One region of the Sorangium sp. So ce590 genome, then DNA from elsewhere that is predicted to be linked to it. Evidence: riboswitches for the same ligand, from Rfam matches in the RefSeq annotation. Region 1 holds a riboswitch; each other region holds the start of a gene.
The links. A riboswitch is a leader RNA that binds a small molecule or an ion and turns the genes downstream of it on or off. The one in region 1 is predicted to bind cobalamin.

Region 1 (3,557 bases):
GAGCGCGCCGAAGCCGAGCTGCATGAGCGCGTCGGCGACGCTGAAGGTGGCGCCGGGGCTGAAGGTGGCGCCGGGGCGCACGTAGGCGATGCCGATCGCGGTGCACCCGAGCCACAGCGCGAAGTTCAGGGAAGCGAGGACGTCGGGGAGCCGCTCGGCGCGGGTGAGGCCGCGGCCGAGCAGGGCGCGGTCGCCGGACGGGCCGGCCCGGAGGGCGGCGACGATCGGGCGCGTGGCGGGGCGGACGGCGAGGGTGAAGCCGAGGGTGCCGGAGAGCGCGAGGAGGGGGACGACCTCGAACCACGCCTGGAACACGACCTGGCTCTGGGTGCGGAGGAACGCGACGCAGAAGAGCAGCATGACATGCCCGCCGACGATGCCGGCGGCCGTCGCCGACTCGGCGAGCCTCGGCCGGAGCGCCGCGGCGAGGGCGCGCGCCGAGTCGGCCTCGGAGGCGCCGCCGTCGGCCGCGTCGGCGCGGAGCAGGCTGCGGTAGATGGCGCGGCGCATGCCGCCGGCCATGACGCCGAAGGCGACGGCCGTGACCAGGAGGCCGAGCCACGAGGGGGGCGTCGCGTGGCCGATCCCGAGCGGACCCGGCCAGGAGGAGGGCGCGGTGGGGGCGCCCATGAAGGCGAGCGGCGAGACCGCGAGCGGCCACGAGAGGGTGCGGATCGCCGCGGCGATGGCGAAGCCGCGGTCGCCGCGGCGGACGAGCACGCCCGAGAGCGCGGCCGAGAGGGCCATCGAGGCGAGCAGGAGGATCGCCGGCCACGGCGTGGTGAGGGCCACGGGGACGACGGCGGAGAGGAACAGCAGGGCCGAGAACAGCTCCCAGCCGGTCGCGACGAGCTCCGCGCGGGCGCGCGGCGCGCGCGGGGCGCGGAGCTGGGAGGGCGGCGGGGGGCTCACGGGGAGGGCGGCATGGAAGCGCAGGGCGCGCGCCATCGCAACGGCGCGCGCCTTGGGGCTACTGCCAATGAAGCGTCGCCCGCCCGATCGCCGTGAAGGGCCACCCCGGCGAGTAGTGGATCCCGGTGACCGCAGCCGGCTCGTACGGCAGCCGCGAGTCGCTCGCGAACTGGACCTCGCGCCACGTCGTGTCGAGGAGGTTCTGGATGTCCACGGCCGCCTCGACGTTCCTCCACCGGAGCCCCGCGTTCGCGTCGACGACCGTGAACCCCTCGGCGGTGAGCGACTCGTCCTCGGTCGCGGGCCGCGCGCCGATCGCCTTGACCCGCAGCGCGGCGAACGGCGTGAACGCGCCGAACGTCGGGCGGACGCCGACCCCCGCGGTCAGCGTCCGGGTCGGCGCGAGGGCGACCGCGCTCGCGTTGCCGGCGTTCACGCGGAAGCGCGCGCGGGTGAAGGTCGCGTCCACGTCGGCGAAGAGCCAGCTCCCGAGCCGGTAACGCGCGCCGATCTCGACCCCGTAGCGCCGCGTCTGCCCCGACGCCTCGGTCACGCCGGCGTCGCCGCTCCAGACCAGCTCGGAGTCGAGATCGAGCAGGAACCCGGCCGCGCTCAGCGAGAGGCCGCGCACGGGCGCGACCCGCGCGCCGACCTCGTAGCCCATCGCGGGGGTGATCAGCGTCGCCGCCCCCTGGGCCAGCACCACGCCCCGGGCGTCGTTCGAGTGGAAGCCGCGCCCGTAGTGGGCGAAGAGATCGACCCCGTCGATCGGCGAGACGATCGCCGTGAGCTTCGGGAGGAGCTGCATCTGCCCCTGGACGCCGCTCGACCTGTTCCCGGTCGCCTGGAGGTCCTCGCGCAGATCGTCCACGTTGACGTCGATCCACTGCCCGCGCGCGCCGAGCACGAGGCGGAGCCAGCGCCGGAGCCGGGCGTCCTGCTCGACGTAGACGCCGATCTGGCCCTCGTCGATGTGGGTCCGGTCCCTCTCCTCGAGCCGCTCGCGCGCCTGGTCGTGGTGGAGCGACTTGTCGATCCCGTCCGCGCGGAGCTGCGCGCCGAGCGAGGTCGTGAACCTCGCCCCCCCGAGCTCGAACTGCTTGCGGAACCGGAGATCGGCGCCTGCGACGGTGCGGTCGTCGTTCTGCTCGATCTGGTCGCCGTGGTCGGGGTCCTCGCTGAAGAACGTGAAGTTCGAGTACAGCGTGAAGCGATAGCTGAGGAGGTAGGCCATCGCGCTCAGGTCGGCGTCCCGCCACGCGGTCGAGAGGGAGACGGACCCCATGTGCCGCGCGGTCGACCCGCCCTCGGTCGGATCGACCGCGCCGAAATGATCGATGCACGGCTGTCCGAAGGCGGAGGGCGGCGGGTTCAGGCCGCCCTGCTCGCCCTCGCCGCACACGGCGCGCGCCGGGCCTGAGCTCGAGCTCGCGGTGCCCGACCGAGACGCGCGAGGCGGCCTCGCTGCCCGGCTTCTCCGCCTGCACCGTGACCTCGAGCGCGCCCCCGTCCGCGGGCGCCTCGGCGCGCGCCGGCCGCGCGGCGGCCAGCAAGAGGGCCAGTGCGGCCATCCGACCGAGCGGATGGCGGTGTGCGTGGCCGATCGTGACCGTCTCGCGGAGCATTCATGTCCTCCTTCGCTGCAATCGCGCGGAGCGGCGGCGGGCCGCTCGTGTCGAGCTCCGCGGGGAGGAAAATGCGAATCCGGCGCGATGCGCTGGACCGACCTCTCGCCCCCACGGGCGACCGAAAGGCATCGCGGGGGGCGGTTCGGGATCCGGGACGTGCGCAGAGATGCACCGGCTCGGACCTAACCGCCTCCCTCGAGGCTCCCAGGTCGAACCGGCATCGGATGTCTCCCCGTCGCCGGGCGCTGGCAGGTCTTCGGGCTCGCGAGCGCTCCGGCCGGGCCGGCTTCCTACTGTCCACCGCTTCCCAGCCCTCGCGGGCCAGTGCTTGTCGTGGGAGGTCGTTCTCGCTTACCGCTGCGGGGCAGCCCCGGAATTTCACCGGGTTCCCTATTCAGCCTGGACAGGCGCCCAGGCACCAGCGCGGTCGCACCTTAAGGTGGCGCCCCTCCGGCTGTCAATCGTTCCCGCTCACCTCGCCCGCTCCGCTCGCAGCGCTCGCGCCGCTCGCGCCGCTCGCGTGAGGCCTGCTCGACCCCTGCGCGACGTCCGGCGTGCGGGCCGAACGTTCGAGCTCTAGCGAGGATGGGCTCGCTCCTTCGTGGAGCGCGTGCTACACGGCCGCCGCTGTACATATATGCCGCGTAACGACCTCCGCAACATCGCCATCGTCGCCCACGTCGACCACGGGAAGACGACCCTCGTCGATCACATGCTCCGCCAGTCGGGCGCCTTCCGGGAAAACGAGGTCGTGGCCGAGCGGGTCATGGACTCGAACGACCTCGAGCGGGAGCGCGGCATCACGATCCTCGCGAAGAACACGAGCATCCGGTACCGCGGGGTCAAGATCAACATCGTCGACACGCCCGGCCACTCCGACTTCGGCGGCGAGGTCGAGCGCACGCTGATGATGGCCGACGGGGCGCTGCTCCTCGTCGACGCCGCCGAGGGCCCGCTGCCGCAGACGCGGTTCGTGCTCTCGAAGTGCCTCCAGCGCGGCTTCCCGATCATCGTCGT
Region 2 (3,557 bases), 3.7 Mb from region 1:
CGCCGACGTACCGTAGCGCGCGGAATGGATGTTATAATCGGTGCTGTTGATGCTCCCATCCCCGTTGAAGTCGGCGTGCTGGTTGTATCCGGAGTTGCCCAGCTGGGTGTTCCACGCCGCCATCAGGATGTTGTAATCGTCCGTGTCCACGTCGTCGTCGTTGTCGAGATCCGCGTCCGCGATGTTCCCGAAGCCGTCGCCGTCGGTGTCGCGCTGGTTCGAGTTCGCGGTGAGGTAGGCGTTGTCCGCGCCGTCGGGCACGCCGTCGCTGTCGGAGTCCGGCGCGCCGTCGGGGAAGTACAGCGTCACCTTCGGCGTCACCCAGGTTTCCCAGAAGTCCGAGGCGCTTCCGGCCGAGTAGCACTGCCCCGCGGGGGACGAGTACTCGTCGCCCGACGGGTTCCAAACGATCGCCAGGGCGCTCGTGTGGCCGACGAACGCGATGGGCGAGGTCGTGCTGTCGTCCTCGCAGACGTCCGGCGCGAGCTCGAGGTACTGCGACGAGCTCGCCTCGTTCACCGGCGTCTGGCTGCCCCCGACGACGCTCGCGACGACGCTGGCGCGGATGAGCGCGGCGTAGCCGTTCTCGCTCGCGCCGCCGACGCCGAACGCGTCTCCGCCGCCCACATGCAGGGTGTCGTCCTCGTCGAAGCCGAGCGCCGCCGCGTTCAGCACGTTGCTCGCCAGGAGCGAGCCCTCGCTGCCGCCATACGCGTAGGCGTTCCACGTGCCATTGATGACGCCCTGGACGTCGGCCGCCGCCCAGATCCGGAGCTCTCCTGTCCGGTTGGGCGAGGTCAGATGGCCGATCCCGGTGACGAGGTTGCCCTCGGAGTCCACGGCGATCCCCGCGGAGGCGCCGGGGATGCTCGTGATCAGCGGGATCTCCGTGATCGGCGACGCGGTCAGATCGAGGGCATAGACGCCGCTCGTGTAGCCGCCCGGGCCGCTCCAGCCGCCGTTGATGACGAGCGCCTCGTTCCCGTACCAGGCCAGGTCGTAGTAGTCGACGTCGAGCTCGATCACGTCCACGTGGCTGAGCAGGTCCGGCGGCGAGGTGATGCTGAGGATGGAGCTCGGGAACACGAGCAGCGGCGCCCCGTACCCGACCCCGAGCGCGATCGTGCTGCCGTCCGGTGAGATGGCGAGGAAGCTCGGATCCATCGGCCCGTCGCTCAGCGTCGCGACGGGCACGTAGGCGCTCGAACCATAGTTCTTCTGGAGGTACACGGTCTGATCGTTGGCGGCGAGGAGCCGGCCGGCCAGCTCGTAGCCATCGATCTCCTGGGCTGTCGTGGGGAACCCATCCAGGGCCACGGACCACCCGCCGGCGATGGCGGGAAGGTCGAACGTATACGACGTGTTCCCCGCGTACTCGTCGAAGGCGTCAGCGAACACCGACGGTGAGAGCAGGAGGAGCGCTGCGGTGACGGAAGACGCGACAATGCGCATAGGGACTCTTTCCTTTCTACTTCTGCTGCAACAGGAGAGGAGCGTGCCTGCGCCCCCCTGTCGCGCTCGAGAGCTGAGCTGTCTCCATCGGGCGACGAAGCGCGCGTGATCGCGCTCCGGCGCGACGACGCGCACGGGGGATACGTTGTGTTGATCCTCGACCGGAAAGGCTCAGCGCGACGTCTCTCGTCGTCGGCTCCGCACGGATCGACGCCAGAGCGCTCGGTACGAGGACGCGAGGCGCGGAGGAGCCAGCTGCGACGCGCGAGGGCGCTGAACCTTCGAGATGATCATCGGACCGACCCTTCGTCCCCGCGGACGATTGCGAAAGAAAGCTCGGGGAACGGGTCGGAACCGGGACCGGCGCGAGAGTCTCGCGCCAGCTCGGACCTACCGCCCTCCCACGAGGCTTCCAGGTCAAACCGGCGCGGGATGTCTCCCCGACGCAGGATGTTGGCAGGTCTTCGGACTTGCGAGCGCTCCGGCTCTCGCCGGGTTCCTACGGTCCACCGCTTCCCAGCCCGGAGGCCAGTGCTCGTCGTGGAGATCGTTCTCGCTTACCGCTGCGGGGCAGCCCCGGATTCGCACCGGGTTCCCTTTTGAGCCCGGGGCCGAAGCCCGAGGCACCAACACGAGGCACTACATATTGTGGTGCGGGACTCCGGTCAAGCGGGATGTTGGGGCTGCGCCCGGACGAGCGGGGCGACGACCGCGCCATGCCGCGCCGCGCGCGTCACGGCGGGGATGCGCTCACGCGTCGCGCTCCCGGAGCTCGTTGTCGAGGCGCTCGTCATACTCGTCATACTCGTCGCGAAGGGCCGCCGCGGTGGCGCCCCTGGATGGACCCGTCTGCGCTGCGTTGCGCCTCCACGAGCGCAGCAGGGCGAAGACCCCGAGCAAGGCCACCGCGATGCCCAGCATCAATCCAAGCGCGACCTTGCCGAGGGTGCCTGACGAGGGCGCCGCGCGGAGGCGGTCGCCATAACGTGCGACGAGGTCCTGCTCGACGGCGCCGGCCGCCTCGCCCTGGCGGAGGCGCGCGCGGATCTCGCGGCGAAGATCGCGCGCCACCTCCGATTCGTGGACATCAAGCGTCTGATCCCAGCAGCAAGGCGCGAGCAGGCGCCCTGCGAGCGCCCGCTCGCCGGGCGCCGGCGTCGTGTCCACGAGCTCGGACGCAGCCTGGCTGGGCGTCGCGGGCTCGGCCCTGCCGCTCATCGCCACGCCCGCGACGAAGGCGACCAGCGCCGCCGCGCGGCGCCAGCGCGCGCCGCGCAGCGACCGGAGGTGCAATGGCGAGCTCACCTCGCGGACCCCGTGCGCGGTACGGGCCGAGTCATTCGCCGACCTGCCGTGCTCTCGCTGGATCATCGTGAGACAGCCTAGCGGGGCCGTCCGCCAGGGCTCTGCGACACGATGTCGCGCTCGTCGCGGCGCGCCCGCGTGCGGCCCGAAGGGCGGGATATCGCTGCATCGTTCGATGAGGTGCGACAGCGTGACGCACTGCCGGCGTGCGCCTCGACTCCCTGCTTGCTGGTCCCAGCTCTTCTGCGCAGCGCCCGTCTCCATGGCTGCGGGGGCGTGTGCCTGGACGGGTGGGCCCGGAGGGGCGCCGTGCCTGTGCCGAGCGTCGTGCCGGCGGGCGGGCGGCCGGCGGCTGGCGGCGCCCCCTGGAACGGGTCACAAACCGGTCCATGCCGCTCGGCGAAGCGCTCCTCGCGGATCCGGTCGACGACCTCATCGCGCTCCTGCGCGGCAAGCGGTTCGTGGCGCTGACGGGGGCGGGGTGCAGCACCGAGTCCGGCATCCCGGATTACCGCGGGCCCGAGACGCGGCGCCGCGCGCGCAACCCGATCCAGGGGCGGGAGTTCTCGCGCTCGGCGGAGATCCGGCAGCGCTACTGGGCGCGCGCGGTGATCGGCTGGGAGCGCTTCTCCCGCGCCGAGCCCAACCCTGCGCATCGCGCCCTCGCGCGGCTCGAGCGGGACGGGCTGCTCGAGGGCCTCATCACGCAGAACGTCGACGGCCTCCATCTGGCCGCCGGCAGCCGCCGGGTCATCGAGCTGCACGGCACGCTCTCCGAGGTCGCCTGCCTCGCGTGCGGC
Region 3 (3,557 bases), 1.0 Mb from region 1:
CGCCCGCCGAGGGCGACGAGATCCGCGCGGCGGTGCTGACCGGCGCCGGCAAGGCGTTCGTCGCCGGCGCCGATATCGCCGAGATGGCCGCCATGAACAGCATCGCCGCGAAGCGGTTCGCCGACGCAGGCCACCGCCTCGGCGACCTCATCGAGACCGCCCCGTTCCCCGTGATCGCCGCGGTCAACGGCTTCGCGCTGGGCGGCGGCTGCGAGCTCGCCCTCGCCTGCGACTTCATCTACGCCGCGGAGGGCGCCAAGCTCGGCCAGCCCGAGGTGAACCTGGGCGTCATCCCAGGGTTCGGCGGCACCCAGCGGCTGCTGCGACGGGTCGGGCCCGGACGCGCACGCGAGCTCATCTACTCAGGCGACATGATCACCGCCGAGCAGGCGCTCTCGATCGGGCTCGTCAACGCCGTCTTCCCGGCGACCGAGCTCCTCGCGCGCGCCCGCGACACCGCCCTCAAGATCGCCTCGCGCGGGCCGCTCGCCGTCGCCGCCGCCAAGCGCGTCATCCTGCGCGGCGAGAGCCTCGATCTCGCCGCCGCCAACGAGCTGGAAGCCCAGGCCTTCGCCGCGCTCTTCGGCAGCGACGACCAGCAGCTCGGAATGAAAGCTTTCCTGGCGAAATCACAGGCCGCGTTCACCGGAAAGTGAGCCTCCGAGCCGCACGCCGGAGGACAAAAAAATACCGCGCATCATGCTGGAGGGGGGCCAGACATGACCGCGGCAGGGGGACCGCGGCGGCGTGGTGGACGTCCGTCGCGGTGCTCAAGAAAACCCGCACGCGCTCCGGGCCGGGGGGGGAAACCGCGCCGGTGCGCATGCGGTGATCAGAGTGTGGCACCCAAGGGCAGGTTGTCGATAACAAAGTGCAACGTATGCACGCAGGTGAGCGGATTGCGCCCGGCACGAGGACAGCCAGACGACCGCACAGCGCAGACGCCGCCCATTCCGGCGAATGCGCGTTCGAGCCGGGCATACCCGTGCACGGGAGACAGCCTCCGGCGGAGTCCATTTTCGCGTTCTCGGAAAGGAGTACACGAGAACCCGCCGGCCCCTCACGGCAGGCGCCGCGACGAAGGGAGCCAGGCACGGAACACCTGCTCATAAGTAAAGAGCCAGGACGAACAAGGCACACTGCCGCGAGAAAACCACCGGAGCGTGCGCCGCGCGCACGAGGCGAGAGGGCCCAGAACCTGCGCCGCGCGCATGGGGCGGCGCACGCCCCGACAGGACGCCGGGGTAAGCAGCGACCCTGAGGCGAGCAAGTAAAGAGACTTTAACTACCGAAGCACAAGGCTTGCAGCATTTTCGAGAAAGCTTTGCCTCGTGCGTCTCGGTCAATTTCTCCTTCTCCTTCCCGTCCTCGCCTCCGATTCCACCATTGCACAGGGCGCGATCCCGTATGGCGCCGCCGGTCGGCTCGACAGGGCGGCGCCAACAGCGCACGGCACGCCGCGGCAGCGCCAGGACCGCCCGCTCGCCGCGCCGCGCTGCGCCGCGAGACGAGCGCCCCCGCGATCGCGGCGCGACGTCCTTGACGCCGAGCGCGAAACGGGACTACCGAGATCCATCTGACAATCCACGCCTCGGGTGCCCTCAGGGCATAACAGGGAAGCCGGTGCGAAACCGGCGCGGTACCGCCACCGTGAGTGGGGAGCTGCTTCCGAAGACCACTGGGCCTCATGAACAGGCCTGGGAAGGTGGACGCAGCGCTGGGAGCTCGAACAGCTCCCTGAACCCATGAGCCGGGAGACCTACCCGAGCCCCCCACGAGGTGCAGCTTGCGCACGTCTTCGTGGCGTTCGGGTGCGGATCTCACCCGGAGCGCCGAAATCGGTCCCCACGGCCGTGCCGTGTCCATCGCCTGCGTGTTCCTGGCGACGCTCCTCGCGGCCCGGCCCGCGGCCGCCATGCACCTCGCGGAAGGCGTCCTGCCGCTCGGCTGGTGCGCGGTCTGGAACGCGCTCGCCCTGCCCTTCGTGGCGATCGCCCTCCACCTGCTCCGGCAGCGCACCCGGCAGGACGTCTTCTACAAGCCGTTCGTCGGCCTCGTCGCCGCCGCCGTCTTCGCGATCTCGTGCATGCCCGTGCCGGTGCCGACCGCCGGGACCTGCTCCCACCCGTGCGGCACCGGGCTCGCCGCGGTGCTCATCGGCCCCTGGATGGCCGTCCTCGTCACCGTTGTGGCGCTCCTCATCCAGGCCCTCTTCCTCGCGCACGGCGGGCTCACCACGCTCGGCGCCGACGTCGCGTCCATGGGCATCGCGGGCGCGTTCACCGGGTTCCTCGCCTTCCGGCTCGCGCAGCGCTGCGGCGCGAGCCTCTGGGTCGCGGGGTTCCTGGCCGGCGTGATCTCGGACTGGGCCACGTACGCGACCACGGCGCTCGAGCTCGCGCTCGGGCTCGCGGGCGAAGGGTCGGTGACGTCCATGTTCACCGGCGTCGCCCTCGCCTTCGTCCCCACCCAGCTGCCGCTCGGCCTCCTCGAGGGCGCCATGACCGCGGGGGCGCTCGTCTTCCTGCGCGCCCGGCGGCCCGACATCCTGGAGCGGCTCCGGGTCGTCCCGCTCGCCGCGGGGGCGTCGTGACACGGCGGGTCGCGCAGCGCGCGCTGCCCGCGTTCGCACGGCGCGCGCGCGCTGCGGCGCTCCGGCTCACCGCCGCGCTCCCGGCCGCCGCCGCGCTCGGGCTCGTCGCGTGCGGCAACGCCTCCTGGGACGGGGTCGACGAGGCCGTGATCCGCCGCGTCGCCGAGGACGCGGGGCGCCACGACACGGGGCCGCTGTTCGCGGGCTTCGAGGGCGATCTCCTGCTCTTCGCGTTCCTCTGGGCGGGGCTCCTCTCCGGCTTCGCCCTGGGCTACTTCTCGCGCGTGCTCTTCGTCGAGCGCGCCGGTCAGCCCGCCGGCGATCCCGGCGGCAAGCCCGGCGTTGAAGGCCTCCGTGCCGACTGACCTCCCCGCGCGGCTCCGCGACGTGGATCCCCGGCTCCGCCTCGGGGCCGCCGTGACCGCGTGCTGCGTCGCCGCGGGCGCGCGCTCGCCCTTCACGCCGGCCGCGCTGCTCGTCGTCGCGTGCGCTGCCCTCCGCCTCCAGGGCGTGACGGCGGGCGCCGTCCTCCGCGCGTTCGCGCCCGCCGCGTGGCTCGGGGGGCTCGCGGCCGCGCTCGCGCTCGCGCTCACCCCGGGGGAGCCGCTCCTCGCGGGCGCGCCGTTCCCGCTCGACGCCCTCACGCGCGAGGGGGCCGACCGCGCCGCGGCCATCGCCGCGCGCGTCCTCGCGGCGGCCGCGGTGCTCCGGTGGCTCGCCAGCGCCGCCGCGCCCGCCGAGATCGAGTCGGCGCTCGCCGGGCTCGGCGCGCCCGCGGCCCTCGTCGAGCTGCTCGCGCTCGCGCGGCGCTTCGCCGGCGTGCTCCAGCGCGCGGCCGACGGCGCGTGGAGCGCCGCCGCGCTCCGCGGCGGGTTCGCGCACCCGCGCGCCGCCGCGCGCTCGGCCGGCGCCGTCGCGGGCGTCGTGGCGCTCCGGACCCTGGAGCGCTCCGAGCACGCCGCCC

Region 2: it holds a riboswitch for cobalamin, as region 1 does, so the genes downstream of both, WMF28_RS19160 (hypothetical protein) here and WMF28_RS05055 (TonB-dependent receptor domain-containing protein) in region 1, are expected to answer to the same signal.
Region 3: it holds a riboswitch for cobalamin, as region 1 does, so the genes downstream of both, WMF28_RS01415 (energy-coupling factor ABC transporter permease) here and WMF28_RS05055 (TonB-dependent receptor domain-containing protein) in region 1, are expected to answer to the same signal.

Annotation. Positions count from the first base shown of each region.
Region 1 is NZ_CP150346.1:1,376,293-1,379,849, reverse strand. It holds gene WMF28_RS05060 (ATP-binding protein) at 1-948, opposite strand, end outside; gene WMF28_RS05055 (TonB-dependent receptor domain-containing protein) at 971-2,314, opposite strand; cobalamin riboswitch at 2,771-2,978, opposite strand; gene typA (translational GTPase TypA) at 3,178-3,557, shown strand, end outside.
Region 2 is NZ_CP150346.1:5,074,622-5,078,178, reverse strand. It holds gene WMF28_RS19160 (hypothetical protein) at 1-1,452, opposite strand, end outside; cobalamin riboswitch at 1,891-2,098, opposite strand; gene WMF28_RS19155 (cytochrome c-type biogenesis protein) at 2,203-2,823, opposite strand; gene WMF28_RS19150 (NAD-dependent protein deacetylase) at 3,147-3,557, shown strand, end outside.
Region 3 is NZ_CP150346.1:370,955-374,511, reverse strand. It holds gene WMF28_RS01420 (enoyl-CoA hydratase/isomerase family protein) at 1-656, shown strand, start outside; cobalamin riboswitch at 1,577-1,781, shown strand; gene WMF28_RS01415 (energy-coupling factor ABC transporter permease) at 1,859-2,593, shown strand; gene WMF28_RS01410 (hypothetical protein) at 2,590-2,958, shown strand; gene WMF28_RS01405 (CbiQ family ECF transporter T component) at 2,948-3,557, shown strand, end outside.